3 regions of the Enterobacter dykesii genome follow, and region 2 is predicted to be linked to each of the others. Evidence: riboswitches for the same ligand, from Rfam matches in the RefSeq annotation. Region 2 holds a riboswitch; each other region holds the start of a gene.
The links. Region 2 has a riboswitch for thiamine pyrophosphate ahead of thiB (thiamine ABC transporter substrate binding subunit). Riboswitches for the same ligand answer to the same signal wherever they lie in the genome.

Region 1: another riboswitch for thiamine pyrophosphate. It lies ahead of thiM (hydroxyethylthiazole kinase); the one in region 2 lies ahead of thiB (thiamine ABC transporter substrate binding subunit).
Region 3: another riboswitch for thiamine pyrophosphate. It lies ahead of thiC (phosphomethylpyrimidine synthase ThiC); the one in region 2 lies ahead of thiB (thiamine ABC transporter substrate binding subunit).

What each region holds. Positions count from the first base shown of each region.
Region 1 covers NZ_CP126604.1:2,989,906-3,000,080, reverse strand. The annotation lists gene F0320_RS14350 (EAL domain-containing protein) at 30-701, opposite strand; TPP riboswitch at 1,093-1,189, shown strand; gene thiM (hydroxyethylthiazole kinase) at 1,225-1,995, shown strand; gene thiD (bifunctional hydroxymethylpyrimidine kinase/phosphomethylpyrimidine kinase) at 1,992-2,792, shown strand; gene F0320_RS14335 (GntR family transcriptional regulator) at 2,835-3,581, shown strand; gene F0320_RS14330 (PfkB family carbohydrate kinase) at 3,555-4,508, opposite strand; gene F0320_RS14325 (ADP-ribosylglycohydrolase family protein) at 4,505-5,509, opposite strand; gene F0320_RS14320 (nucleoside permease) at 5,506-6,783, opposite strand; gene fbaB (class I fructose-bisphosphate aldolase) at 7,034-8,086, shown strand; gene yegS (lipid kinase YegS) at 8,143-9,042, opposite strand; gene F0320_RS14305 (DUF523 domain-containing protein) at 9,184-9,714, shown strand; gene yegQ (tRNA 5-hydroxyuridine modification protein YegQ) at 9,847-10,175, opposite strand, start outside.
Region 2 covers NZ_CP126604.1:678,645-688,819, reverse strand. The annotation lists gene F0320_RS03205 (sugar efflux transporter) at 1-1,179, opposite strand; gene sgrT (glucose uptake inhibitor SgrT) at 1,299-1,451, opposite strand; gene sgrR (HTH-type transcriptional regulator SgrR) at 1,540-3,195, shown strand; TPP riboswitch at 3,232-3,332, shown strand; gene thiB (thiamine ABC transporter substrate binding subunit) at 3,364-4,347, shown strand; gene thiP (thiamine/thiamine pyrophosphate ABC transporter permease ThiP) at 4,323-5,933, shown strand; gene thiQ (thiamine ABC transporter ATP-binding protein ThiQ) at 5,917-6,618, shown strand; gene F0320_RS03175 (DedA family protein) at 6,662-7,429, opposite strand; gene araC (arabinose operon transcriptional regulator AraC) at 7,558-8,403, opposite strand; gene araB (ribulokinase) at 8,741-10,175, shown strand, end outside.
Region 3 covers NZ_CP126604.1:214,519-224,693, forward strand. The annotation lists gene thiH (2-iminoacetate synthase ThiH) at 1-192, opposite strand, end outside; gene thiG (thiazole synthase) at 189-959, opposite strand; gene thiS (sulfur carrier protein ThiS) at 961-1,161, opposite strand; gene thiF (thiazole biosynthesis adenylyltransferase ThiF) at 1,145-1,900, opposite strand; gene thiE (thiamine phosphate synthase) at 1,887-2,528, opposite strand; gene thiC (phosphomethylpyrimidine synthase ThiC) at 2,528-4,423, opposite strand; TPP riboswitch at 4,502-4,613, opposite strand; gene F0320_RS01000 (Rsd/AlgQ family anti-sigma factor) at 4,668-5,165, opposite strand; gene nudC (NAD(+) diphosphatase) at 5,261-6,034, shown strand; gene hemE (uroporphyrinogen decarboxylase) at 6,073-7,137, shown strand; gene nfi (deoxyribonuclease V) at 7,147-7,818, shown strand; gene F0320_RS01020 (YjaG family protein) at 7,860-8,450, shown strand; gene hupA (nucleoid-associated protein HU-alpha) at 8,637-8,909, shown strand; gene F0320_RS01030 (DUF1481 domain-containing protein) at 8,921-9,613, shown strand; gene purD (phosphoribosylamine--glycine ligase) at 9,663-10,175, opposite strand, start outside.

The DNA.
Region 1 (10,175 bases), 2.2 Mb from region 2:
ACATAAGAGCCGGGTTAATCCCGGCTTTTTTATAGCAATTTTTTAACCTTGTGAAACGGGACTGATTTGAAAAGGTATCCTTGAACTCCCCAAATACCAACCTCCTGTAGAAGGTCGAGATATTGTCTGCTCTCTACGCCTTCCACCACTATCTTCTCGCAGTACCGCTTTATGTTTTTTATCAACAAGGGAAATGTGGGTTTATCAATTTGCTCATTGAAGAAATGACGGTCAATCTTCGCCACTTCGAAGTAACCCTCAAGCAGGCTGGCAACATTTGCATTTCCGGCTCCCAGGTCATCCAGCCACAGTGAGTTAACACCCTGACATAGTGATTTCAGAATCGGGCTTTTAAGCCCTTGCTCAAGACCAGGAAATTCTTCAGAAATTTCAAGTTTGATAAACGGCATGGAACTGACAGTTAGCTGTAACAAACCGTCATGCCTTAAGAGTGTCGCCATATCGTAGTCAACATTGAGCGAGCAGAACAACCCGTGATGCTCGAACCAGTCCTGCTTACTGGCTATGACCCCAAACTGTTTGTAGAGAAAAAGGCGTTTCTGATCGAAATCCCATCCTGAAATGACAAACGCTGGGTGAAGGGGTCGTTTGGACTCTGAGACAAACCGCGTAAGAAGTTCGACTCCTAACAGCTTACCTTCAATGTTCATGATGGGTTCAGCAATGAATTCAGAGTGCATGTTACGTTCCAGTTGAGTGATAACTGCCTGATAATGCACCTTTAAAAATTATTGATCAATAATAACGATCAATAATAAAATAACGATCGATAAAAACGATAGATGTATCTTTTTGAAATGTAATGACAATTTATTTTTAAGATTAATCTTGTGTTGAGAAACAAGAGCAGGTCTTTTTCATCACATTCATATCTACGGGTTCGAAAACGACGAAAGATCACAACTAAACGAGGCTGGGGAAACCCGGCCTTTTTGTCGTTTGAATGTGGGACACAACGTGGGACACAAACTGGGACACAGAGCATTTTTTATGGTTGAGTCTTTGGCTTTCCGCTGGCATGATCCAGAACAGGGATTAACGGGACGTTAATCGCAAGCTTTTGATTCTGTTTTATTTGACTCGGGGTGCCCTTCTTTGTGAAGGCTGAGAAATACCCGTATTACCTGATCTGGATAATGCCAGCGTAGGGAAGTCAGATGCCTTCCCGGTCATCGCTTCTTCACGCAAGGCAGGAGCGAACCCATGCAGCCTGACCTGCTCGATTTACACGTTTTACACCACTTCCGAACCCGTTCTCCGCTGACCCACTGTATGACCAACGATGTCGTACAGACCTTCACGGCCAACGTTTTGCTGGCGCTTGGCGCATCACCCGCGATGGTGATTGAGGCCGAAGAGGCTGAACAGTTTGCCAGCATCGCCGATGCGCTGCTGGTTAACGTTGGTACGCTGACCTCGCCGCGCGCCCAGGCGATGCGTCGCGCAATAGAAAGCGCGGTGGCGGCAGGCAAGCCCTGGACGCTGGACCCGGTTGCCGCGGGTGCCCTTACGTTCCGCACCCGTTTTTGCCATCAAATCCTTGCCCTGAAACCGGCCGCCATTCGCGGCAATGCCTCAGAGATTCTGGCCCTTGCCGAAATGAGCGCGGGCGGGCGCGGTGTCGATACAACCGATACCGCAGCCAGCGCGGTGCCCGCTGCACAGGCGCTGGCGCGCCAGACCAATGCCGTTGTGGTCGTCACCGGTGAGGTGGATTACATCACTGACGGGCAACGCACCCGCACGGTAACGGGCGGCGATCCGTTGATGACGCGCGTAGTGGGAACCGGATGCGCGCTTTCTGCCGTTGTGGCGGCGAGCTGCTCGCTGCCGGGCGACCGGATGGATAACGTCACTGCCGCCTGCGGATGGATGAAGCGAGCCGGAACGGTGGCCGTTGCGCAGTCACGCGGGCCAGGCAGTTTTGCCAGCGCGTTCCTGGATGCGCTCTATACGCTGGAGGAGCAGCCATGAAACGGATTAACGCCCTGACCATTGCCGGCACCGATCCCAGCGGCGGCGCGGGTATCCAGGCCGATCTCAAAACCTTCTCGGCCCTTGGCGCGTACGGCTGCTCGGTCATTACCGCGCTGGTGGCGCAAAACACGCGCGGCGTGCAGTCGGTCTACCGTATCGAGCCGGATTTTGTTGCCGCGCAGCTGGATTCAGTGTTCAGCGACGTGCGCATCGACACCACCAAGATCGGCATGCTGGCCGAGACGGACATTGTGGAAGCGGTGGCGGAGCGGCTTAAGCGCTATCAGGTGCAAAACGTGGTGCTGGATACCGTCATGCTGGCAAAAAGCGGCGATCCGCTGCTCTCCGCCTCCGCCGTCGAGACGCTGCGCAATAAGCTGTTGCCGCAGGTGGCGCTTATCACGCCCAATCTGCCGGAGGCCGCCGCGCTGTTGGGCACATCGCATGCGCAAACTGAACGCGAGATGAAGGAGCAGGGATACGCGCTGCTGGCGATGGGCTGCGGGGCGGTGCTGATGAAAGGGGGGCATCTTGACGACGCTGAAAGCCCGGACTGGCTGTTTACCCGCGACGGCGAAGTACGCTTTACCGCGCCGCGCGTGCAGACCAAAAACACCCACGGCACGGGCTGCACGCTCTCCGCCGCGCTGGCGGCGCTGCGCCCGCGGCATGACGGCTGGGCCGATACGGTGCGCGAAGCGAAAATCTGGCTCTCGGCGGCGCTGGCAAAAGCCGATACTCTGGAAGTGGGTCACGGTATTGGGCCGGTTCATCATTTTCATGCATGGTGGTAACCCAGTATACTGGCAGGAAACACCACGCCTGAGAAAACAGAGATGGAACAAGCGCATACCCGGTTAATCGCTCAACTGAATGAACGGATCGCCGCGCCTGACAACACGCCGCTGTACCTGAAATTTGCCGAAACGGTAAAAAACGCGGTGCGCAGCGGGGTGCTGGAGCACGGGAATATTTTGCCCGGCGAGCGCGATCTGAGCCAGTTAACCGGGGTGTCGCGCATCACCGTGCGAAAGGCGATGCAGGCGCTGGAGGAAGAGGGCGTGGTGACGCGCTCCCGTGGCTATGGCACGCAAATCAACAATATCTTTGAATATTCGCTGAAAGAGGCGCGCGGCTTTTCCCAGCAGGTGGTGCTGCGCGGCCAAAAACCTAATACGCTGTGGGTCAACAAGCGGGTGGTGAAATGCCCGGAAGAGGTCGCAAACCATCTGTCGATCCCTCCGGATAGCGAGGTCTTTTTGCTCAAGCGCATTCGCTATGTGGATGACGATGCGGTGTCGATTGAAGAGTCCTGGGTCCCGGTTGGGCTCATTCCCGATCCGGATGCGATTGGCATTTCGCTGTACGACTACTTCCGCAGTCAGAATATTTTCCCGCAGCGCACCCGTTCACGGGTCAGCGCCCGCATGCCGGACAGCGAGTTTCAGGCGCACATTAAGATGGACGAAAAAATACCGGTGCTGGTAATCAAGCAGGTCGCGCTTGACCAACAGCACCGGCCGATTGAGTACAGCATCAGCTACTGTCGTAGCGATCTATACGTCTTTGTGTGCGAGGAGTAATTCCTCGCGAGTCGGGGCGCAGTCCCCGCCGCGGTGGCTGACTACCCAGGACGCCACGGCATTCCCCAGTAGAACGGCGTCTGCCAGTGACCATCCCGCCGCCAGCCCGGCAAGCGTTCCGCCCGCGTGGCTGTCGCCAGCACCAATGGTGTCCACAACCGTGGCCGGGAACGGCGGAACAATGCCCGAGGCGTCACCGTCATACCATGCGGCGCCGTCTTTATCATGCCGCACAATCAGCGCGGCGCCGAAGCGATGCTGCCACTCCACACCCAGGTTTTCAGTCGCGACACCCAGTCGTTCAGCTGCGATCTCCGCTTCCTGACGATTAAGCGAGACGATCGGCCTGCAGGCCATAATCCGCGCCATCAGCGCGTCGGGAATATCCGCGATGCGGGGGCCGAAATCGATAAACGCTGTCACGTCCTGCAACCCCTCCAGCCAGCGCGTCAGCAGCTCGCCGCACGAGGAGGCGAGCTGATAGCCGGATAAATAGACCAGGCTGTTCGACGGGACGTTGAGCACATCAAGCCAGCGCTGCTGCCACTGGTTCTCCACGCCGCTAAAGGACATAAAGGTGCGCTCGCCGTCTGGCTCCACCAGCGCCAGGCACCAGCCGTTATCGCCGGTTTCGGCCTCGATGGCGCTGTGCAGATCCTGCTTCGCCATCGCGTTGCGGATAATATCCGCCCAGACGCCGTGACCGACGGGCAGGGCGTTTTGCGACGCAATGCCGAGCCGTTTCAGGGCGATGGCAATGTTCAGCGCGCAGCCGCCGATATTCACGCTCTGTTGTTTGAGCTCGATATCGCACCCGCGCCAGGGCAGGGCGTAGGCGTCGGCGATGACGTCAATCACCGCCGCGCCCAGCACCGTCACCGGGCGCGCGGCGTGCAGGGTGTCGAGACGTTGGGCAAATGAATTCATACGCCCTCCCTTTGCTCCCGGTAGTGCAGCAGTTTCTCGCAATAGTGGCCGAAATCGAGCCGGTTGACGGCGTCGAGTTCGGCTTTGAGCACCGGGTCAATCGCCTGGACGCCGTGGAGCGCGCCGCAGATGGCCGTCGCCATTGCGCCAATGGTGTCGGTGTCGCCGCCCAGATTGGCGCATAAAATGGCGCAGCGGTTCGGGTCGGTTCCCGCCAGTTCGACCATCGCAATGGCCGCCGGAACGGACTCAATGGTGCTGGTTCCGGCCCCCACGAGCTGGTAAACCTGCTCGCTGGCGGACTCAACCCCGTTGGCTTCCCGTACGGCCTTAAGCGCCAGCTCAATACGTGCCGCCAGCGACGCGCTGAAGGTGGTGGTTTTCGCCTCCTGCGCATAGCGGGCGATACCCGGCAGGGCATCGACGATGTTCTGCCAGCTTTCGCCGTCGACGGCGCGCGAAACCGCCCAGGCAATCACCACCGCGCCGGCAATGGCGAGGTCCGATTTATGGGTCGGGCTGGAGGCCAGCGCCACCTGCTCAACAAAGTGTTCCAGACGCGTAGCCGGAAGCAGGCAGCCCAGCGGGGAGGCGCGCATCGCCGCCCCGTTGGTTACGCCGTTGTTGTCCAGTTCGCTAACCGGCTTGCCGTCGCGAATCGCATTAAGCGCGATTTTGGAGGTCGGGCCGAGCACGTTCTTATTAAACGCGTCGAAATCGAGCGCCCAGCGCAGAATATGCTTGCCGATAACGTCCGCGTTAATCTCCCCGTCGCACTCGATGAGCGCGTCCGCCAGGCACAGCGCCATTGAGGTATCGTCGGTGAACTCTGCCTGTTTGAAATAGCAGGCCGCATTATTCTCTGCCGGGCCGGGTAAAAAGCGGTCGATCCAGCCGAAGTGCGCTTTGACGCGCTTTCTCGGCCACAGCTCCGACGGCATGCCCATCGCATCCCCTAACGCCTGCCCGTAAAGGGCACCGAGAACACGTTCTTGTTTCATTTAACTTCCCCTTGTGTCAGCGCGGCATCGCCATCAACCACCGCAATGGCGGCGATCTCTTTATCCGATTCGCGGAAAAACAGCATAAACAGCACGGCAATCACGGCAATCATGATTGCACCAAACGTCCACATTCCGGCCCAGTTGAAGGTCAGCCCATTCACCGGCTCTTTGTAGGCGAACATTTTTTCCATCATCACGCCGCCCAGGCGGTAACCCAGCAGGCTGCCAAAGCCCTGACAGCACAGCGTAATCAGACCCTGCGCGGCGGTACGCATATGCACCGGCGCTTTTTTGTCCACGTAGATATACGCGGTGACGTAGTAGAAGTCATAGCTCACGCCGTGCAGCAGAATGCCGAGGAACAATAGGGCGTAGGTAAAGTATTGTTCCGCTCCGCCGTAAACAAAGAACCCGTAGCGGATGGCGGCGGTAATCAGACCCAGCAGTAAGACCTTCTTAATACCAAAGCGTTTGGTAAAGAACGGCAGGGCGAGCATAAAGAAGATTTCGGAGAACTGGCCGAGCGTCATCCAGCCGGTGGCGTTTTTCATCCCCACTTCGGTGAGGTAGCCGTTGGCGAAGATGTAATAGAAGGCCAGCGGCATGGCGAACAGGAACGAGCAGAAGAAGAACACCAGAAAGTTTCTGTCGCGCAGCAGGATCAGCGCGTCCAGCCCCAGCATCACTTTGAAGTCCAGCTTGCCGGTACTTTTCGGCGGCGTATTTGGCAGGAACAGGGCAAAGACGCCGAGCAGGGCGGAGCTGGCTGCCGTCATCAGCAGCGGGATATTGGTGTCGGAAATATCGCTGTAGCCCAGCATCTGCGGCAGGAACCCGCACGCCAGCCCGGAGGCGATCCAGCCGATAGTGCCCATCACGCGGATACGCGGGAAATCGGCCTCGACGTCGTCCACGTTGGCAAAGGCGATACTGTTGGTCAGCGCGATGGTCGGCATATAGGTCAGGGAGTAAACCAAAAGCAGCGGGAAGAAGGTGCTGAACTGGGTTTGCTGCGCGGCGAAGTACATCAGAATCGCGCCGGCGAACATCAGCACTGACAGCACTTTCTGCGCGGCGAAGAAGCGGTCCGTCAGCGAGCCGACCAGAATCGGCGAGAGGATCGCGGCAATGGCGGTACAGGCGTAAGACCAGCCGATTTCCCCGGCGGTAAAACCGCTTTTGCTCAGCCACAGCCACAGCGGCACAAACCATGCGCCCCAGATAAACCATTCAACAAACATCATGAATGACAGTTGGACTTTCGTTTTCATTTTATAATCCTGCATGTCAGAGAGGGTACGCCTTTAACATACCACTCAATAATACCTTTTAAATACCTTTGTGGCGATTGTTTGATCAATGTAACAGTTTTGTTGTACACGAATCGAGCCAGCAGATTGTGCTGAAAAAAAAAGCAAAGAGTGGAAAATCTGTTAAGTCGGTACCAGGCTTAGTCTGCCCATAAAAGATGGGACTGGATAAACACACACCGACACGACGTCGGACTTACGGGAGTATCACATGACTGATATTGCGCAGTTGCTTGGCAAAGACGCCGACAGCCTTTTACAGCATCGTTGTATGACCATTCCAGCCGACCAGCTGTATCTGCCTGGTCACGACTACGTTGACCGCGTGATGATCGATAACAACCGTCCGCCTGCTGTCCTGCGAAATATGCAGACGCTTTACAACACCGGGCGGCTCGGCGGCACCGGGTATCTCTCTATCCTACCGGTGGACCAGGGCGTTGAGCACTCTGCGGGCGCCTCTTTTGCGGCGAATCCGCTCTATTTCGATCCGAAGAACATTGTTGAGCTGGCGATTGAAGCGGGCTGTAACTGCGTGGCGTCTACCTACGGCGTGCTGGCCTCGGTTTCGCGTCGCTATGCCCACCGCATTCCGTTCCTTGTGAAGCTGAACCATAACGAAACCCTTAGCTATCCAACCGAATATGACCAGACCCTCTACGCCAGCGTCGAGCAGGCGTTCAACATGGGCGCGGTGGCGGTAGGGGCGACGATTTACTTCGGCTCCGAACAGTCGCGCCGTCAGATTGAAGAGATCTCCGCGGCGTTTGAGCGCGCGCACGAGCTGGGCATGGTCACCGTACTGTGGGCATATCTGCGCAACAACGCGTTCAAGAAAGACGGCGTGGATTACCACGTGTCTGCCGACCTGACCGGGCAGGCGAACCACCTGGCGGCGACCATCGGCGCGGATATCGTGAAGCAGAAAATGGCCGAGAATAACGGCGGCTACAAAGCGGTGAACTTTGGCTACACCGACGATCGCGTTTACAGCAAGCTGACCAGCGATAACCCGATCGACCTGGTGCGCTACCAGCTGGCGAACTGCTACATGGGCCGTGCGGGGCTGATCAACTCCGGCGGCGCGGCGGGCGGTGATACCGACCTGTCAGACGCGGTGCGTACGGCGGTGATCAACAAACGTGCGGGCGGCATGGGGCTGATCCTTGGACGCAAGGCGTTCAAGAAATCGATGGCCGACGGCGTGAAGCTGATCAATGCGGTTCAGGACGTCTATCTGGACAGCAAAGTCACGATTGCCTGACGGCTCTATATCCCTCTCCCGGTGGGAGAGGGCATCATCGCGCACCGTGTGAAACATCAGCGCAAAAGCACGCAGTCCGGCGGTAGCCGACACTGCAGCGCGCCGGGCAATACCTCAATGCGGAACTGCGTTCCGCTCAGCGGCTCTCCGTCGAGGTTAAAGGTCATCCCGTGGGGAGCATTCACTTCAAACCACGCCGATTTCCCGGCGATGATATTTGGACTCTCTTCCGGCTGCGTCAGCGTGGTAAACAGCGCGGGCAGCAGGCCGTCGCCCGTGAAAATACGCAGCTGAAGCTGTCCGTCATTAATCAGCGCCTCCGGGCAGAGCTGCTGTCCACCGCCCGCCTGACGTCCGTTGCCAATCCCAATTACCAGCGCGTCACCCTGCCACTGAAAATCCTCGCCGCGAATTTCGCATCGGTCAGGCTTGAGGGTGTCCATGCGCATCAGGCCGTGGATCAGGTACGACACGCCGCCCAGCGCCGCCTTCAGCTTTTCCGGCGTTTCGCTGGTGATGCGCGTGCCAAACCCGCCGGTCGCCATATTGATAAAGCAGGTTTTATCATTCACCTGTGCGATATCCACAGCGGTGGCCTTGCCGAGGATCGCCAGCTGAAGCGCCTTCTCCAGCTCTTCCGGGATCCCGGCGCTGGAGGCAAAATCATTGGCGGTGCCGAGCGGTAAAATGCCCATCACCGGCCGGTCTGCTATGGGCAGGTTGATAAGCGCAGAGGCGATCTCATTGATGGTACCATCGCCGCCGCCGGAAATGATTGTGCTGACGCCAAGCCCGAGAGCTTCATTGATATAGCGTGCCGCGTCGCCTTTTTCCCACGTCACCCGAACGTGAATGCGCGCGCCATCGTCACGCAAACCTATGATGGCCTGACGCAGCAGATCGTTGCCCGCACTTTTGCCATTGAGAATCAATAAACTGTCTGGATAGGTTGCCATCCGCGCTGCTCCCTTTTTTAGCGTTAGTAAGAGTGTATAGCAGAGAGGAAAAAAGCGGGTAAGAACAGGATGAAAGGAACAAAATATGCCCGAAAGCGCGTTACACTCCAGCGATGATAGTAATGTAATCACAAGAAAGTGATGATGAATAAAATTTTGGTAAGCGCGTGCCTGATGGGCTTTAAGGTTCGTTATAACGGAAGTGAAAAAGCGCGAATGAACGAGCAGCTCATTCGCTGGCAGCAGGAACAGCGTCTGGTTATCCACTGCCCTGAACTTGCGGCCGGGCTGCCTGTACCTCGTCCTCCGGCAGAGATTATGTCCGCTGATGGCAAAGACGTAATGCGCGGGCAAGCCAGAATTAGGGAAAATACAGGGCAGGACGTGACTGAGCAGTATCAGCTTGCAGCCTGGCTCGCGCTACACGCTGCTCAGGAGTCGGGGTGTAGCGCAGCGCTTTTAACCGATGGCAGCCCAACGTGCGGCAGTCAGTTTATTTTTGACGGATCGTTTCGCGGGATCCATAAAGCGGGGAGGGGTGTTGCTGCATCGTTGCTCGCAGAGCATGGGATAGCCGTCTTCTCTGAGGGGCAAATCGACGAACTGATTGCCTGGGTTGAGGAGAGAGAAGGCAAAAAAATAAGCCCGCGTAAGGGAGATTACGCAGGCTAAGGAGGTGGTTCCTGGTACAGCTAGCATTTATGGGTTATGTTTTTCAGCGGGGGGATAATACCCGTATTGAACGAAGCGGTATGTGATCCGATTCTAAGAATTATCCCAGCGCGAAAAAATTTCCCTGATTAACTATTTGCCGTGTGGGTTTCGGGTGCTTTCACCGTTGAAGTTACGCATCAGCAGCGCAAACTTCAGCTCCACCTCTTCCGGAACCGGCAGCCAGACGGTATGCCCGTCGCCCGGCGCCACGTCAATCGCCTCGCCTTTGCCGTTTTCCAGATGTTCCAGCGTGAAGTTCATGTTGCCCTGCGGGGTCATCAGCTCCAGGCTGTCGCCTTTGGTGAATTTGTTTTTCACCGCCACGGCCGCCAGCGCGCCTTTGCGCTCGCCGGTGAAGTCGCCGACAAACTGCTGGCGCTCGGAAACGGAGTAGCCGTGCTCGTAGTTCTGGTAGTCAT
Region 2 (10,175 bases):
TCAAACGTCTTTAACCCGGCACGTCAATACCAGCGTGATGACCGAGATCGCTGCGATCGTCCAGTACACGGATGCATGCCCATAGCTTTGCGCCAGCGCCCCCTGAATCACGCCCGCCAGAATCACCCCGGTTGAAATGCTGTTGGTAAAAAGCGTGGTCGCCGAGCCGGCACGGCCGGGCATAAGATCCTGAAACCAGAGCATGCCGATCCCGGCAACAATCCCAATAAACACGGCGTTAAACAGCTGCAGCGCCAGCAACGCTTCCCGCGAATGGAAAAGGATCAGCCCCGCGTAGAACAGCACCCCGGCCGCCACGGCGACGATCATCATCCTGCGCTTTCCAAACCGCTTAACGTAGTAACCCGCCAGAATCATTGCCGGAATTTCCAGCCCGGCGGCAGTTCCCATTAAGATCCCCGCAAGCTTGTCCGGCAGGCCCAGATCGCTGCTGATCCACAGCGGCATATCGATGATGTACATGGTGTTGCAGGTCCACATCAGCGTGGAGGCAATAAACAGCATGCGGACGTTTTTGTCCTGCCAGCCGCTCACCTCGGTGACAGGTTTATCCGTCGCCTGTTCGACGCGCGCCACGGACGGCAGCGCGAAGGCTATCAGCGCCAGGCTGATGACAAAAATCCCGGCGGCGATGAAAAACATGGTGGTAAAGCCGTAGTTCAACGCCAGCATGAAGGCCAGCGGCGGGCCAATGACCCACGCCAGCGAAAGCTGGGCGCGCATCACCGAGCTGAACATCACCACTTCACGCGCCGAGTTATCCGCATATTCACGGGCCAGCGCGAACAGCTGCGGCATGGCGGTATTCGCCAGCGACGCCAGCAGCACGCCGCAGGTAATGAGCGTCAGATAGTGACGGTTGAAGGCAAAGAGCAGCGCGTTGCCCACGGCCATGGCGCAGCAAAAGAGGATCAGCCTGCGGCGATCGCCCTGGCTGTCCGATCGTTTCGCCAGCGCGAGGCTGACCAGGATCCCGGCAATGGCGTTGACGGTATAAAACAGGCCGACCCAAAACGGCTGCGCCCCCACCTCGCGGCTAAGAAACAGGCTCAGCGTCGGGGCCTGAAGCGCCCCCGCCACGCCCATCATAAAGGCCACCAGCATAAAAGCGGCATACACGCCGTTCAGGCGTCGCCCCATCGTCATCAACCACAGCATGCGCAAGTCCTTGTGAAAGCGAATCGAAATTGGGTGAATAGTAAACGAAAAAAGCCAGCAAAAACATTTTGCTGGCGGGTGATAAGCACCAATACTCAGTCACACATGATCGAGGCGAGTTAGCGGGAAGAGGTCGGGGCTGTAACGTCCCACTGCATCAGTTCTTCTAACGTTTTCAGCCGTTGCTCTGCACACCGGCGGGCCAGCCAGGACGCTCCTTTTGTCGCTGAAAAGTACTGCTGATAAAACTGACGTGCGGTAGACCTCTTCATAATTTACCTCCTCGCTTCATCGGGGAGAATTATTGGCCTAATATAGGGATAAATAAATTGCTGGTTTTTTGTCAGGAGTTCCCCTTTTATGCCTTCCGGTCGTCTGCAACAACAGTTTATCCGCCTCTGGCAGTGCTGCGAGGGGCAATCGCAGGAGACCACGCTCAACGAGCTGGCTGACCTGCTTAGCTGTTCCCGCCGCCATATGCGCACGCTGCTCAACACCATGCAGCAGCAGGGCTGGTTAAGCTGGGAAGCGGAGGCAGGACGCGGCAAACGCTCGCGGCTGACCTTCCTCTATACCGGGCTGGCGCTGCAGCAGCAGCGCGCGGAAGATCTGCTCGAACAGGACCGCATCGATCAGCTGGTACAGCTGGTGGGCGACAAGGCCGCCGTGCGCCAGATGCTGGTTTCCCATCTCGGGCGCAGCTTTCGTCAGGGCCGACACATTCTGCGGGTGCTCTACTACCGTCCGATGAAAAATCTATTGCCCGGCACGGCCTTACGCCGCTCAGAAACCCACATGGCCCGGCAAATCTTCAGCGGCCTGACGCGCATAAATGAGGAAAACGGGGAACTGGAAGCGGATATCGCGCACCACTGGCAGCAGCTTTCACCCCGCCACTGGCGCTTCTTTTTACGCCCCGGCATCCACTTTCACCACGGCCGCGAGCTGGAAATGCTCGACGTCATCGCCTCTCTGGAACGCGTCCGCAAGCTCCCGCTCTACTCGCATATCTCCCGCGTCCACTCGCCCACGGCCTGGACGCTGGATATCGAGCTGTCGCAGCAGGATAAGTGGCTTCCCTGGCTGCTGGGCTACGTGCCGTCGATGATTTTGCCCGGCGAGTGGGAAACATTGAACAATTTTGCCAGCCTGCCAATTGGCACCGGGCCCTACTCCGTCTCCCGCAATAACAGCAACCAGCTGAAAATCCGCGCGTTCGATGAATACTTTGGCTATCGGGCGCTCATCGACGAGGTGAACGTCTGGGTATTACCGGATCTCAATGAAGAGCTGAGCGCCGGCCTAACGCTGGAAGGCCCCACCACGGGAGAAAAAGCCGTGGAGAGTCGCCTGGAGGAGGGATGCTACTATCTTCTCTTTGACCGCCGCACCCACCGTGGGGCAAACCAGGCCGTCCGCAGGTGGGTTAGCCACGTTTTGTCCCCTTCTAATCTGATTTACCATGCGGAAGAGCAGTACCAGACATACTGGTTCCCGGCGTACGGCCTGCTTCCGCGCTGGCACCACGCCCGCCCGGTGCACTGCGACAAACCCGCTGGGCTGGAGTCCATCACCCTGACCTACTACCGCGAACACGTGGAGCATCGTTTTATCGCCAGAATCATGACCCGACTGCTGGCAGCCGAGGGGGTCAGGTTAGAGGTCAGGGAAGTGGACTATGACGAATGGCATCAGGGGGAGATCGCCAGTGATATCTGGCTCAACAGCGCCAACTTTACCCTGCCGCTCGATTTTTCATTATTTTCACACCTGTATGAAGTCCCGCTGATCCAGCACTGCATCGACCGTGACTGGCAGCAGGATGCCGCCCTGTGGCGCGCGGGCGAAATGAATCTTGCAGCCTGGTGCCAGCAGCTTCTGGCCGAGCAGGCGATCGTACCCTTGATCCACCACTGGCTGATGATCCAGGGCCAGCGCAGCATGCGCGGCCTGCGGATGAACACCCTGGGCTGGTTTGATTTTAAATCCGCCTGGTTTGCGCCGCCGGAGCCATAACGCTTTCGTAATATTCACCAAATCATTACAATAGCGCCGTTCTCAACGGGGTGCTGCATCACAGATGTGCGCTGAGATAATACCCGTCGAACCTGATCCGGATAACGCCGGCGAAGGGATTTGAGGCTGTCGCTCAAAATCCTTTGCCACTCAACCTTGAGGTGCAAAGTGTTAAAAAAAGTTCTCCCCCTGCTGGCGCTGTTTGCGCTGCCTGCTTTTGCGAAGCCCGTCCTGACGGTCTACACCTACGACTCCTTCTCTGCCGACTGGGGCCCTGGCCCGGTGGTTAAAAAAGCCTTTGAAGCGGACTGTAACTGCGAACTGAAGTTCGTGGCGCTGGAAGATGGCGTATCGCTACTCAACCGTCTGCGCATGGAAGGGAAAAACAGCAAGGCCGACGTGGTGCTCGGGCTGGATAACAACCTGCTGGAAGCCGCCTCGCAGACCAAACTGTTTGCTAAAAGCGGCGTCGCGGCAGATGCCGTTAACGTGCCGGGCGGCTGGAAAAACGACACCTTTGTGCCGTTCGACTATGGCTACTTTGCTTTTGTTTACGACAAAAATAAGCTGAAAAACCCGCCGAAGAGCCTGAAAGAGCTGGTTGAGAGTGACCAGAAATGGCGCGTGATTTATGAAGATCCGCGCACCAGCACGCCAGGCCTGGGCCTGCTGCTGTGGATGCAAAAGGTTTACGGGGATAAAGCGCAGGAGGCGTGGCAGAAGCTGGCCGCTAAAACCGTCACTGTCACCAAGGGCTGGAGCGAAGCCTATGGCCTGTTCCTCAAAGGTGAAAGCGACCTGGTGCTGAGCTACACCACCTCTCCGGCCTACCATATTATCGCCGAGAAGAAAGACAACTATGCAGCCGCAGATTTTGCGGAAGGGCACTATCTGCAGGTGGAAGTCGCCGCGCGTACCGCCGCCAGCAAGCAGCCGGAGCTGGCCGAGAAGTTTCTGAAGTTTATGGTTTCACCGGGGTTCCAGAATGCGATTCCCGCAGGCAACTGGATGTATCCGGTCACGAACGTTACCCTGCCCGCAGGTTTCGAGCAGCTGACCAAACCAAACACCTCGCTGGAATTTACGCCGCAGCAGGTCGCCGCGCAGCGTGCAGCATGGGTAAGTGAATGGCAACGCGCCGTCAGCCGTTGATTCCCGGCTGGTTACTGCCCGGGCTGCTCGCCGCCACAGTGATGGTGGTGGTCAGCCTGGGGGCTTTTCTTGCGCTGTGGTTCAACGCGCCAGAGAGCGACCTGCTCGCTCTCTGGCACGACAGCTACCTCTGGCACGTTATCCGGTTCTCCTTCTGGCAGGCGTCGCTTTCAGCCCTGCTGTCGGTGTTCCCGGCTATTTTCCTGGCGCGCGCCCTGTACCGGCGGCGTTTTCCCGGCAGGCTGGCACTGCTGCGCCTGTGCGCCATGACGCTGATCCTGCCCGTGCTGGTGGCGGTATTTGGGATCCTCAGCGTTTACGGTCGTCAGGGCTGGCTGGCTTCGCTGTTCGGCGAGCTTGGTCTGGAATGGTCATTCTCTCCTTACGGACTGCAGGGCATTCTGCTCGCGCACGTGTTTTTCAATATGCCAATGGCAACGCGCCTCTTCTTGCAGGCGCTGGAAAACATTCCCGGCGAACAGCGTCAGATTGCGGCTCAGCTCGGCATGCGCGGCTGGTCATTCTTCCGCTTTGTCGAATGGCCGTGGCTGCGCCGCCAGATCCCGCCCGTCGCGGCGTTAATCTTCATGCTCTGCTTTGCCAGCTTTGCCACCGTGCTGTCGCTCGGCGGCGGGCCGCAGGCCATCACTATTGAGCTGGCGATTTACCAGGCCTTAAGTTACGACTACGATCCCGGTCGCGCCGCGCTGCTGGCGATGGTGCAGATGGCGTGCTGTCTGGCGCTGGTGCTGTTGAGCCAGCGGCTGAGTAAAGCCATTCCCGCTGGCAGTAATCAAATTACCGGCTGGCGCGATCCGCAGGACAGCCTGCACAGCCGCGTTACCGATTTTATCCTGATCGCGCTGGCGCTCCTGCTTCTGCTGCCGCCGCTGATGGCCGTTATCGTTGACGGACTGAACCTTAATCTCATGTCCGTCCTGCAACAGCCCGTCCTCTGGCAGGCGACATGGACCTCGCTGCGTATCGCCCTCGCAGCAGGGTTACTGTGCGTCATGCTAACCATGATGCTGCTGTGGAGCAGCCGTGAACTCTATGCCCGGCAGGCCCAAAAGGCCGGACAGGCGCTGGAGCTGACGGGCATGCTGATTCTGGCAATGCCGGGCATCGTGCTGGCGACGGGCTTCTTTTTACTGTTCAACAGCACCGTCGGCCTGCCGGAAAGCGCCGACGGCATTGTGATTTTTACCAACGCCTTAATGGCCATCCCTTACGCGCTCAAAGTGCTGGAAAACCCGATGCGCGACGTCAACAGCCGCTACGGTTTGCTGTGCCAGTCGCTGGGCATGCAGGGCTGGCAGCGGCTGAAGGTGGTCGAACTGCGCGCGCTGAAACGTCCACTGGCGCAGGCGCTGGCGTTTGCCTGCGTGCTCTCTATTGGAGACTTTGGCGTCGTGGCGCTGTTCGGCAATGACGATTTCCGCACGCTGCCATACTGGCTCTATCAGCAAATCGGCTCTTACCGCAGCCAGGACGGCGCGGTCACCGCGCTGTTACTGCTGCTGCTGTGCTTTGCCTTATTTACCGTTATCGAAAAACTTCCGGGGCGTGATGTTAAAACTGACTGATGTAACCTGGCTTTATCAGCATCTGCCGATGCGCTTCACGCTCTCCGCGCGTCAGGGGGAGATGATCGCCGTACTTGGCCCAAGCGGCGCGGGAAAAAGCACGCTGCTTAATCTGATTGCGGGTTTTCTGCAGCCGGCAAGCGGCTCGATAGTCATTGAAAATCAAGATTATACCCACGCACCTCCCGCAAAACGTCCTGTCTCGATGCTGTTTCAGGAAAACAACCTGTTTACCCACCTGACGGTGCGGCAAAACATCGCGCTGGGAATGCATCCGGGACTCAGGCTGAACGATGCCCAGCGCCAGAAGCTGGAGATCATTGCCGCCCAGATGGGGATCAGCGAGTTCATCGACAGGCTGCCGGGCGAGCTTTCTGGCGGCCAGCGTCAGCGCGTGGCGCTGGCGCGATGCCTGGTTCGCGAGCAGCCGATCCTGCTGCTGGATGAGCCGTTCTCGGCGCTCGATCCCGCGCTGCGCCAGGAGATGCTCGCTCTGGTGCAGGACGTCTGCCAGCGCCAGCGGCTGACGATGCTGATGGTTTCGCACAGTATTGAGGATGCTGCCCGCATCGCACCGCGATCGGTGGTGATTGCCGAAGGGCGTATTTTGTGGGATGGAAAAACAGAAGAACTGCTGAGCGGTAAGGCAGGGGCATCTTCACTGTTGGGTATTCGTGCGGTCTGATGCCCTCACCCTGGCCCTCTCCCACCGGGAGAGGGCAAACACGTTAACGGCTCACCACTTTCAATAAAATCTCACCGTACACCGGCATCAGCGGATGACGAATCAGCGCGACAAGGGCTACCACTGCCACGCCCAGCGTCAGCGGCGCCAGCCAGAGCAGACGAGTACGCGGAAGGTAGCGCGTCAGGCGATCGACACTGGCTTTCGCGCTGCGCCACAGCCGCCAGCAGAGCCATGCCGCCAGCCACAGCAGCACGGCCGTTCCCAGCAGCAGCCATTTAAACTCGCCGCTTTGCATCCCGTCAGGAATATCGATGGCTGCGCCCGCGAGGATCCCCGGCAGGAAGTAGAACGGAGGCCAGAAAACGCAGCCGATAATGTTCGGCACCACGAATTTCGCGACGGGCAGATCCAGCATCCCCGCCACCATCGGCACCAGCGGACGCGTTGGCCCGACAAAGCGGCCGACGAGGATGGTAAACATGCTGTGCTGATGCAGCGCATGCTCGGTCTTATCCAGCAAGGCTTTGTTCTTTTTCATGAACGACCAGCGGTGCAGCGGCTTCTTAAAGCGCCAGCCCAGCCAGAAGGAGATCCAGTCGCCGAGCAGGCAGCCGATAATCCCGGCCAGCCACGCCTGCCAGAAATTAACCTCGCCGCTGCCAATCAGCGCCCCAAGCCCGGCCATCATCACGGTGCCGGGTAGGATCAGCCCAACCAGCGCCAACGATTCCAGAAACGCCACCAGCGCCACGGCGATGAGCGAGTACATAACGGACTGGGTAATAAAGTGTTCCAGCAATGCCTGCATAACTATTCCGGTCAGAAAACGAATCAGCGATTCTGCTTAGCGCCCCGCACCGCGTCAAGGCAACAATTGTCTGAATAGTTTACAGGTTGCTTTCTGCATTCACCTGTTTGTTTATCTTTTTTTACCGTTTATTCACATCCCGCGCGGAATTCGCTCGGGCTGGCCCCGGTACATTTTTTAAATACCCGGGAGAAATAGAGCTGATCCTCAAAGCCCACGTTGCGCCCGACGGTGGCAATCGGCATCCGGGTGGTACTGAGCAGCAGCTTTGCCTGGCTGATGCGCTGATCCTCGCGCCAGCTCAATACGCTGACGCCAAGCTGCTGGCGGAACAGATGCGACAGCCGCGACGGCGACAGGCAGACGTGCTGAGCAACGCTGGCGATATCAAACTGGCTATCGGCCAGGTGGTCGCTGATGTACTGGCAGGCGTCGCGCACGCGGTTATCCAGCGGGGGGTTAAGCGATTCGTTAATCGCCTCCATCCGTCGCAGCAGCAGCTGTTCAAGCAGGTTAATCGCCAGCAGTTCGGCGTAGCGCCCACCGGCCTGTCCCGCCTCGATAATCTGCGCAAAAAGCTCGCGAAACTGCGCCAGATGAACCTCATCCGGGCGATAAAAACCGGTGTGCGCAAAAATAGCTGGCCAGGAAAGCCACTCCTGCCAGTAGGCGCGCGGACGGAAATAGACCCACTGGTGATACCACTCTTTGGCATCCGGATGACGGCCATAGTGGTGGATCTCCCCCGGCGGGAACAGCAGGATATCGCCGGGGCGGCAGACAAACTGCTGGTCACCGTTCTTGATGATCCCTTCCCCTCGCACGGTCAGATTGAGGATATACCCTTTCATGCCGAGCGGTCGGTCGACGTAAAAGTCGAGGTATCCCTCAGCCTCGATAGGGGTCAGTCCCGCCACAAGGTGCGCGTTAAACGAGTATCCCGGCAGCAGGGGATCGTTTTGCGTTTCGGCCATAGATTCAGTTCTCCCAAGGGTCCTGAAGGAAACCAATTGTCCATATCACTAAAAGCAGCTTTAAAATGGCCCGCGAAAAGATCCAAAAAGCATCACGCCGCTTTTACGTCCGCCATGTTTCAGCCTTTCCCCCTGATTTGTCCGCCAGAGCAGGCGGATAACCAGTAACAAAAGTGTCTATAAGTGCGGCAGAAATGTCCACATTGAATATTTGCACGGCGTCACACTTTCCGTTGTAACAGCAATTTAGTCCATAAGATTAGCGGATCCTGCCTGACGACTTTTTTCCCCAGTCTCTAATGTTCTTCCATACCTGTTTTTTCGATGGAGCAACACCATGGCAATTGCGATTGGCCTCGATTTTGGCAGCGATTCGGTTCGCGCGCTGGCAGTGGACTGTACGTCCGGCCAGGAGATAGCAACCAGCGTTGAGTGGTACCCGCGCTGGCAAGAGGGGCGCTACTGTGATGCGCCGAACAACCAGTTCCGCCACCACCCGCGTGACTATATCGAGTCGATGGAAGCGGCGATCAAAACCGTCCTGGCTGAACTGACTGACGCCCAGCGGGCTGAGATTGTCGGGATTGGCGTCGACAGCACCGGCTCCACGCCTGCCCCTGTGGATGCCGAAGGCCGCGTGCTGGCGCTGCGCCCGGAGTTTGCCGACAACCCGAACGCCATGTTCGTGCTGTGGAAAGACCACACCGCCGTGGAAGAGGCCGAAGCCATTACGCGCCTGTGCCACCAGCCGGGCAAGACAGACTACTCCCGCTACATCGGCGGGATTTATTCCAGCGAATGGTTCTGGGCCAAGATCCTTCACGTCACACGTGCCGACGCAGCCGTTGCGCAGGCTGCGGCGTCATGGGTTGAGCTGTGCGACTGGGTGCCTGCCCTGCTCTCCGGCACCACCCGCCCGCAGGATATCCGCCGCGGCCGCTGCAGCGCCGGGCATAAATCCCTGTGGCACGAAAGCTGGGGCGGTCTGCCTCCGGCCGCGTTCTTCGATGAGCTCGACCCGATCCTCAACAAGAGCCTGACATACCCGCTGTTTACCGACACCTTTACCGCCGATATTCCCGTCGGCACCCTCTGCGAAGAGTGGGCGACGCGCCTCGGTCTGCCGCAGAACGTGGCGATCTCAGGCGGTGCCTTTGACTGCCATATGGGCGCCGTGGGCGCGGGCGCACAGCCAAACACGCTGGTCAAAGTCATCGGGACCTCAACCTGCGACATCCTGACGGCGGATAAAGCCACCGTCGGCGACCGCGCGGTGAAAGGCATCTGCGGCCAGGTTGACGGCAGCGTGGTGCCGGACTTCATCGGTCTTGAAGCGGGTCAGTCCGCGTTTGGCGATATCTACGCCTGGTTTGGTCGCGTGCTGGGCTGGCCGCTGGACCAGCTGGCGGCGGCACATCCTGAACTGAAAACCCAGATAGCCGACAGCAAAAAGCAGCTTCTGCCGCAGCTCACCGAAGCCTGGGCAAAAAATCCGTCTCTCGATCACCTCCCGGTGGTGCTGGACTGGTTTAATGGCCGCCGCACGCCGTTTGCCAACCAGCGCCTGAAAGGGGTGATCGCGGATCTCAACCTGGCTACCGACGCCCCTGCGCTGTTCGGCGGCCTGATTGCCGCAACGGCCTTCGGTGCCCGCGCCATTATGGAGTGCTTCACCGGGCAGGGTATCGACGTCAACAACGTGATGGCGCTGGGCGGTATCGCCCGTAAAAACCCGGTGATCATGCAGGCCTGCTGCGACGTGCTGAACCGTC
Region 3 (10,175 bases), 460 kb from region 2:
AAGCCTCTGGGCGCGCTGCGCCATCGGTTCGAGGTACGCGCTGGCCGCCGGGGAGAGCAGGGCCATCAGATCCTCGCGGGTCAGATGGCGGGCATTGAGCGCACGCTCCACGTCAGTCGCCGTTTTGCTGTTGATGCGTAGGGCAATGTCGTCCCAGTTAAGCTGTCGCCAGCGCTCGGTAAACGTGCTCATGAGATCGCCTCCAGAAAACCGGTCAGCGGGCTGGTGGCCTGCGCCTGGAAACTGCGCGAGCCGGGGCCAGACTCCCTTGCCAGCAGGCCAGCCTCTACGGCCATGCGGAACGCACGCGCCATCATGACCGGATCGTCGGCCACCGCGATGGCCGTATTGACCAGCACCGCGTCAGCACCCATCTCCAGCGCCTGCGCGGCATGGCTGGGCACGCCAATGCCCGCATCAACCACCACAGGTACGGTAGCCTGCTCAATAATGATTTCCAGCATCGCGCGGGTTTCCAGCCCCTGGTTGGAGCCAATGGGGGCGCCCAGCGGCATGACGGCGGCGCAGCCGACCTCTTCCAGCCGTTTGCACAGGACAGGGTCGGCGCCGCAGTAAGGCAGGACGATAAACCCTTGCTGCACCAGCTTTTCAGCCGCTTTCAGCGTTTCGATGGGGTCGGGCAGCAGCCAGCGGGCGTCAGGATGAATTTCCAGCTTCAGCCAGCGGGTGCCGAGCGCCTCGCGGGCCAGCTGCGCGGCAAAAATCGCCTCTTCGGCCGTTTTGGCACCGGAGGTGTTGGGCAGCAGCGTCACGCCTGCCTCCAGTAAAGGCGCCAGAATGGCATCGCTGTGATGGCGCAGATCCACGCGCTTGAGCGCCAGCGTCACCAGCTGGCTGCCGCTTTCACGAATGGCATCCACCATCAGCTGCGGCGAGGCGAATTTTCCGGTACCGGTAAACAGATGCGAATCAAAAACCTTATCGGCAATACGTAACATCTCAGCCCCCTGCGATAACCTGAAACAGCAGGATCTGGTCGCCTTCATTGACCTGCTGATGTTCCCACTGCTCGCGCGGCAGGATCTGTTGATTGAGCGCCAGCGCCGTTCCCGGCTTGAGCTGACGCAGCTTGTCGAGCAGTGCGGCAACGGTAAGCCCGTCGTCGCATCTCATCGGCTCATCGTTAAACAGAATGCGCATCGCGGCCTCCGCATACCGGGCAGCGGCTGGCTCGGCGTAACGCCAGCTGGCGCCAGCCGCTGGAGCGGGCATCAAACAGCCGCAGCGTATTGCGTTCCGTTTCCATGCCGCTGAGCAGCTTGATGGCCTCCAGCGCCTGCATTGTGCCCATTACGCCGACCACCGGACCAAGAATGCCCGCGGTACGGCAGTTGCGCGTCGGCTCGGCATCGTCCGGCCACAGGCAGCGATAGCAGCCCTGCGACCACGGCGGGGTCAGGACCATCATCTGCCCGCCGAACCCCACCGCGCTGGCGGTGATAAGCGGCGTATGATTTGCCACGCAGGCGGCGTTGATCGCCTGGCGCGTCGCCATGTTGTCGGTACAGTCCAGCACCACGTCGGCAAGGGCAACTTCACGGCGTAGGCTTTCACCACTGAGCCGTTCCTGCAGGGCAATCAGCGCGATATCCGGGTTAAGCTGGTTCAGCCGCTGCCGGGTGATTTGCGCTTTCGGCTGGTTGATATCCTCGGTGGTAAAGAGGATTTGCCGCTGCAGGTTGCTGAGGTGAACCTCATCATCGTCGGCCAGCACCAGCGTGCCGACGCCCGCGCCTGCCAGATAGAGCGCGGCGGGCGCGCCTAATCCACCCAGACCGACAATCAGCACCCGGCTGGCGAGCAGTTTTTGCTGGCCGTCAATGGCGATATCCTCCAGCAGGATCTGACGGCTGTAGCGCATAAAGTCACGATCGTTCATCGCCCGCTCCTGCCAGCTTTAAAAGCTGTTCGGTGGCGGACCGCCAGTCTGCGGCCTGGCTGATGGCGCTGACGACGGCGATGCTGCCGACGCCGGTCTCCAGCACCGCCTGGGCACGTTCAAGGCTGATTCCGCCGATGGCGACGGTGGGGTAATCGGCAAGGCGTTTAACGTGACTCGCCAGCTGCGTCAGCCCCTGCGGTGCGGAGGGCATCTGCTTGGTTTGCGTCGGGAAGACGTGACCGAGCGCGATGTAAGACGGACGGGCCGCCAGGGCCACGTCGATCTCCATGTCATCGTGTGTTGAAACGCCAAGACGCAGTCCGGCTTCGCGGATAGCGCTCAGATCCGTTGTTTCCAGGTCCTCCTGACCCAGATGCACGCCGTACGCCCGGTGCTTAACGGCCAGCCGCCAGTAATCGTTGATAAACAGGCGGGCGTTATGCCGACGCCCCAGCTCAATGGCGGCAACCACATCGGCTTCCACCTCCTCATCGCGCTTATCCTTGATGCGCAGCTGAATTGTGCGAACGCCTGCCTCCAGCAGTCGCTCTATCCACGCCACGCTGTCCACCACCGGATAGAGCCCTAAACGGTAGGGGACGGGCGGGAAATCGGGCTGGTACATTACGCCTCCTCTTTTTTGAGGTAGATTTCGCCGCCTCTGGCGCGGAAGGTTTCGGACATGTCCGCCATCCCCACTTCAATGGTTTGCGCGGCGGCGTAGTCGCGCACCTCCTGGCTGATTTTCATCGAGCAGAATTTTGGCCCGCACATGGAGCAGAAGTGCGCGACTTTGCCCGATTCCTGCGGCAGGGTCTCGTCGTGATAGGCGCGGGCGGTGAACGGGTCCAGCGCCAGGTTGAACTGGTCTTCCCAGCGGAATTCAAAGCGCGCCTTCGACATGGCGTTATCGCGGATTTGCGCGCCCGGATGGCCTTTGGCCAGATCCGCCGCGTGGGCGGCAATTTTGTAGGTAATCAGCCCCTGCTTCACGTCCTCTTTGTTTGGCAGGCCGAGGTGCTCTTTCGGCGTCACGTAGCAGAGCATGGCGCAGCCGAACCAGCCGATCATCGCCGCCCCAATCCCTGACGTGAAGTGGTCATAGCCCGGCGCAATATCGGTGGTCAATGGCCCCAGGGTATAGAACGGCGCTTCGTGGCAGAGCTCCAGCTCCTCGGTCATGTTGCGGCGGATCATCTGCATCGGCACGTGTCCCGGACCTTCAATCATCACCTGCACGTCATACTCCCAGGCGATTTTGGTCAGTTCGCCCAGCGTGTGCAGTTCGGCAAACTGCGCTTCGTCGTTCGCGTCGCGAATAGAGCCCGGACGCAGGCCGTCGCCCAGCGACAGAGAGACATCATACGCGGCGCAAATTTCGCAGATCTCGCGGAAGTGTTCGTAGAGGAAGTTTTCCTGGTGATGGGACAGGCACCACTTCGCCATGATGGAACCGCCGCGCGAGACGATGCCGGTCAGACGCTTAGCCGTCATCGGCACGTAGCGCAGCAGCACGCCCGCGTGAATGGTGAAGTAGTCCACGCCCTGCTCGGCCTGCTCCAGCAGCGTGTCGCGGAACGCTTCCCAGGTAAGGTCTTCGGCGATGCCGTTGACCTTCTCCAGCGCCTGATAAATCGGGACGGTGCCAATCGGTACCGGGCTGTTACGCAGGATCCATTCGCGGGTTTCGTGAATATAACGGCCAGTGGAGAGATCCATTACCGTGTCCGCACCCCAGCGCGTGGACCAGACCAGCTTCTCCACCTCTTCTTCGATGGAGGAGGTGACGGCCGAGTTACCGATGTTAGCGTTGACCTTCACCAGGAAGTTGCGGCCGATAATCATCGGCTCGGATTCCGGGTGGTTGATGTTGGCAGGGATAATCGCGCGGCCTGCGGCCACTTCGTCACGCACAAACTCCGGCGTGATGTTCTCCGGCAGACGAGCGCCAAAGCCTTCACCCGGATGCTGATAGCGCAGCACTTCGCTACGGATGCGCTCGCGACCCATGTTTTCGCGGATGGCGATGAACTCCATTTCCGGCGTGACGATACCCCGGCGCGCGTAGTGCAACTGGGTCACGCATTTGCCCGCCTTAGCGCGTTTTGGCGTCAGCAGGCCGGTAAAGCGCAGCTCGTCCAGACCGTCGTCGGCCAGGCGCTCTTTGGTGTACGCAGAGCTGCGCACGCTCAGCTCTTCGCAGTCGTTACGCGCGTCAATCCAGGGCTGGCGCAGCTTCGCCAGACCCTGCTGGACGTTAATGGCAACATCAGGATCGCCGTACGGACCGGAGGTGTCATATACCGGCACGGCTTCGTTGTCTTCATACTGCGGGTTATCTTTGCTGCCGCCGACAAGCGTCGGGCTAAGCTGAATTTCGCGCATTGGGACGCGGATATCGGCCTGCGAGCCGGAAATATAGATGCGTTTCGAGTTCGGGAAAGCGGTGCCTTCCAGCGTGTCGATGAAGTGTTGGGCCTGTGCGCGCTGTTCGCGGCGGGTCAGTTTTGCAGTAGACATAGCTCATTCCAAAAGTGAAGGACATGGCTTGTCAGACGACGGATGAAGCAAGAGAGGATCGCCCGGGGACGATTCAACAGCAGTGTGACTCTTGTTCCCTTCGCAGGTATTAGCCTGATCAGGTTCCGCGGATCCCGAATTAACGGTCTCAGCCCGCGCTTTCAGGCGCTGGGCACTCCGACAAGAAAAATCCCCCTCGTGAGAGGGGCGAATGGTTGTAAATTACTCGTTAACGGTGAAGAACTCAAGCAGGGCGCGCGACGTTCTCTTCGTTACTGATGTTCAAATCATTATCCAGCACGAGGGCGATCAGCTTATCTTCCAGCGTGAATCGCTCTTCCAGCGCTTCACCGAGGTCGGATAGCGCCTGCTGAAACTCAAGGTAGTTATCGTGGTCGATAGCGTTCTCGAGCGCGGAATCATAGTAATCCATGATCTGCTGGGTGTTGGCTTCCAGAAGGGGATAGAGCTTGCTGGCTGCTAAATACGGCGTTGTCCCTTCCATTTCACGGATAATGCGTTCATAAATATTGAAATGGCCGTCGGACAGATAGTCGACCAGGCCCTGACAAAAATCATCCAGCGCTTTTTCATTCAGTCGCATAAACGATTCTTTGCCAGGCTTAATACCGACCAAATTGTAATAAGCCACGAGTAGATGCTTGCGCACATGTAGCCAGCGATCCACCAGTTTGTTACTTCCTCTAACGCGCTCAGTCAGGCTTTGCAGCTGGTTTAACATGGTCGACTCCGCAAAATGTAGGATTGAATCTGCTTATCCAGAATGTAACCACAATGCTAACAACATGTCAGTGAAGCGAAGGTAGTGCAATAGATATGGATCGTATTATTGAAAAATCAGATCTTGGTTGGTGGATCGTCAGTCACGAACAAAAATTATGGCTTCCTGCCGGAGAAATTCCCTACGGTGCAGCTGAGGCGTTCGATCTTGTTGGCCAGCCAGCGCTACAGATCGGCGAGTGGCAGGGTGAGCCGGTGTGGTTGATCCAACAACCCCGCCGCCAGGATATGGGATCGGTGCGCCAGGTGCTGGATCTGGACGTGGGGCTGTTCCAGCTGGCGGGGCGGGGCGTGCAGCTGGCCGAGTTTTACCGCTCGCATAAATACTGCGGCTACTGCGGTCATACCATGCGCCCGAGCAAAACCGAGTGGGCGATGCTCTGCAGCCACTGCCGCGAACGCTACTATCCGCAGATTGCGCCGTGCATTATCGTCGCTATCCGCCGGGAGGATTCCATCCTGCTGGCGCAGCATACCCGCCATCGCAACGGCATTTACACCGTGCTGGCCGGCTTCGTCGAGGTGGGCGAAACGCTGGAGCAGGCGGTGGCGCGAGAGGTGATGGAGGAGAGTGGGATCAAAGTGAAGAACCTGCGCTACGTTACCTCCCAGCCGTGGCCATTCCCGCAGTCGCTGATGACGGCATTTATGGCCGAATACGACAGCGGCGAGATCGTTATCGACCAGAAAGAGCTGCTGGACGCGAACTGGTATCGCTACGACGATTTACCGCTGTTACCTCCGCCGGGCACCGTGGCGCGTCGGCTGATAGAAGATACCGTGGCGATGTGTCGGGCCGAGTATGAGTAGTGTTACACTGAGGCCATGACGCTTAAGGAACTGCAAAAATGACCGAACTGAAGAACGATCGTTATCTGCGTGCGCTGCTGCGCCAGCCCGTTGATGTCACCCCGGTGTGGATGATGCGCCAGGCGGGACGCTATCTCCCAGAGTATAAAGCCACGCGCGCGCAGGCGGGCGATTTTATGTCGCTGTGCAAAAACGCCGAGCTGGCCTGTGAAGTGACGCTCCAGCCGCTGCGCCGCTTCCCGCTGGATGCGGCGATCCTCTTCTCGGATATTCTGACCATTCCTGATGCAATGGGCCTTGGCCTGTACTTCGAAACCGGTGAAGGCCCGCGTTTCACCTCCCCAATCAAAAGCAAAGCCGACGTGGATAAGCTGCCAATCCCCGATCCGGAAGGCGAGCTGGGCTACGTGATGAACGCCGTACGCACCATTCGCCGCGAGCTGAAAGGTGAAGTGCCGCTGATTGGCTTCTCCGGCAGCCCATGGACGCTGGCGACCTATATGGTTGAAGGAGGCAGCAGCAAAGCCTTCACCCTGATTAAAAAGATGATGTACGCCGAGCCGCTGGCCCTGCACGCGCTGCTCGACAAGCTGGCGAAGAGCGTCACCCTCTACCTGAACGCGCAGATTAAGGCGGGCGCGCAGTCGGTGATGATTTTCGATACCTGGGGCGGCGTGCTGACCGGGCGCGATTATCAGCAGTTCTCCCTGTACTACATGCACAAAATCGTTGATGGCCTGCTGCGTGAAAACGAAGGCCGCCGCGTGCCGGTGACGCTGTTCACCAAAGGCGGCGGCCAGTGGCTGGAAGCGATGGCGGCAACCGGCTGCGATGCGCTGGGCCTCGACTGGACCACCGATATCGCCGATGCCCGCCGCCGCGTGGGCGACAAAGTGGCGCTGCAGGGCAATATGGACCCGTCCATGCTCTATGCGCCGCCAGCCCGCATTGAAGAAGAAGTGTCGACTATACTGTCTGGTTTCGGCCAGGGTGAAGGCCACGTCTTTAACCTCGGCCACGGCATTCATCAGGATGTGCCGCCAGAACACGCAGGCGTATTTGTGGAGGCGGTGCATCGGCTTTCTGCCCAGTATCACAAGTAAGGAGTGATTATGGATCTCGCGTCGCTACGCGCTCAGCAAATCGAACTGGCCTCATCGGTGATCCGCGAGGATCGTCTGGATAAAGATCCTCCGCAGTACATTGGCGGAGCAGACGTCGGATTCGAGCAGGGTGGGGAAGTGACGCGAGCGGCGATGGTGGTACTGAAATATCCTTCGCTTGAGCTGGTGGAGTACAAGGTAGCGCGTATCGCGACCACCATGCCGTACATTCCGGGCTTTCTCTCCTTCCGCGAATATCCCGCGCTGCTGGCAGCGTGGGAGCAACTCTCGCAAAAACCTGACCTGCTGTTTGTCGATGGACACGGTATCTCACACCCGCGCCGTTTAGGCGTTGCCAGCCACTTTGGGCTGCTGGTGGATGTGCCGACCATTGGCGTCGCCAAGAAACGCCTGTGCGGCGCGTTTGAACCTCTTTCTGCCGAGCCGGGCGCGCTGGCGCCGCTTATCCATAAAGGCGAGCAGCTGGCGTGGGTCTGGCGCAGCAAGGCGCGCTGTAACCCGCTCTTTATCGCCACGGGGCACCGGGTGAGCATGGACAGCGCCCTGGCGTGGGTGCAGCGCTGCATGAAGGGCTACCGCTTGCCGGAGCCGACGCGCTGGGCAGACGCCGTGGCCTCTTCGCGTCCGGCTTTTGTTCGTTGGCAGGAAATTCAGCGATGATTCAGGTAAACTGCGCCTAATTTTCGATTCGAGAGATCATCATGCTACAAAACCCGATTCACCTGCGCCTTGAGAAACTTGAAAGCTGGCAGCACGTGACGTTTATGGCTTGCCTGTGCGAGCGCATGTATCCCAACTATGCCGCGTTCTGTAAGGAGACGGGCTTTGGTGATGGCCATATCTACCGCCGCATTCTGGATCTGATCTGGGAAACGCTGACGGTGAAAGACGCGAAGGTGAACTTCGACTCCCAGCTGGAAAAGCTGGAAGAGGCGATTCCGGCTGCGGATGATTTTGACCTGTACGGTGTCTATCCGGCGATTGATGCCTGCGTGGCGTTAAGCGAACTGCTTCACTCCCGTCTGAGCGGTGAAACGCTGGAGCACGCTATTGAAGTCAGTAAGGCGTCTATTACGACCGTCGCGATGCTGGAAATGACCCAGGAAGGTCGCGAGATGACCGACGAAGAGCTGCGTGCGAACCCGGCGGTTGAGCAAGAATGGGACATTCAGTGGGAAATTTTCCGCCTGCTGGCAGAGTGTGAAGAACGCGATATTGAGCTGATAAAAGGGCTGCGCGCGGACTTACGAGAGGCTGGTGAGAGCAATATTGGTATAATTTTTAACCAATGAGACAAGAAAACTTGAGATAACGCCCGTTTTGTCGCTCCTCGACTCTTCCCTTTCGCCCCTTGTCTGGTCTACATTTGGGGGGCGAAAAAAAGTGGCTATCGGTGCGTGTATGCAGGAGAGTGCTTTTTTGGCATTTTCGTCGCACTCGATGCTTAGCAAGCGATAAACACATTGAAAGGATAACTTATGAACAAGACTCAACTGATTGATGTAATTGCGGACAAGGCTGATCTGTCTAAAGTGCAGGCTAAAGCTGCTCTGGAATCTACCCTGGCTGCTATTACTGAGTCTCTGAAAGAAGGCGATGCTGTGCAACTGGTTGGTTTCGGTACCTTCAAAGTGAACCACCGCGCTGAGCGTACTGGCCGCAACCCGCAGACCGGTAAAGAAATCAAAATCGCCGCAGCTAACGTGCCGGCATTTGTTTCTGGTAAAGCACTGAAAGACGCTGTTAAGTAAGACGCGTGGCAGTGAACAGTTTTAGCGAAGGGGCGGCAACGCCCCTTTTGTCTTTCTGGCGTGGAACGCTCGCGCTGGCAGGCATGCTGCTGCTGTCAGCCTGCAGCCACGACACCTCCCTGCCACCGTTTACCGCCAGCGGCTACGCGGACAACCAGGGCGCGGTCAGGATCTGGCGCAAAGATTCCGGCGATGAAGTGCATCTGCTTTCTGCCTTCAGCCCGTGGCATAACGGCAATACGTCGACGGCGGAATACCGCTGGCAGGGAGATGACCTGTCGCTGATTGAACTGAACGTCTACAGCAAGACCCCCGAACACGTGAAAGTGCGTTTTGACGACCATGGCGAGCTAAGCTTTATGCAGCGCGAAGTCAGCGGTCAAAAACAGCAGCTTTCCAGCGATCAAATCGCTCTTTACCGTTATCGTGCCGAACAAATCCGCCAGACCAGCGATGCGCTTCGTCTGGGACGCGTTGTGCTGCGTCAGGGGCGCTGGCATGCCGATGGGACGGTGACAACCTGCGAAGGACAGACGGTCAAGCCTGAGCTTGAATCCTGGGCAACCGAACACATTCAACGCCGTCAGCGTCATTCATCAATGGAAGTGAGTGTGGCGTGGCTGGAAGCGCCGGAAGGCTCTCAGCTGCTGCTGGTGGCGAACGAAGACTTCTGCACCTGGCAGCCGACGGAAAAAAGTTTTTGATTTAAATCCCCTCTCCCTTGAGGGAGAGGGTTAGGGTGAGGGTGTGAAATTATTCTCCCTGCTCACGCGCAATTGCACGATAACCGATATCCTGACGGCTAAAGCTGCCGTTCCAGTGAATATCCGCCATCAGCGCGTAGGCGCGTTTCTGCGCTTCGGCCACGGTATGGCCCAGCGCGGTTGCACACAGCACGCGTCCGCCGTTGGTGAGGACGCGATCGTCTTCAGCCAGCTTCGTACCCGCATGGAACACCTTCGCACCTTCAATCTCTTCCAGCGGCAGGCCGTGGATTTCATCTCCGGTGTTGTAATTGCCCGGATAACCACCTGCAGCAATCACCACGCCCAGAGACGCACGCTCGTCCCACTCAGAGGTTTTCTCGTCGAGCTTGCCTTCGCAGGCTGCCAGACACAGTTCCACCAGATCGGATTTCATGCGCAGCATGATGGGCTGCGTTTCCGGATCGCCAAAGCGGCAGTTGAATTCGATGACCTTAGGGTTACCCTGCTTGTCGATCATCAGACCCGCATAGAGAAAACCAGTGTAGGTATTGCCTTCCGC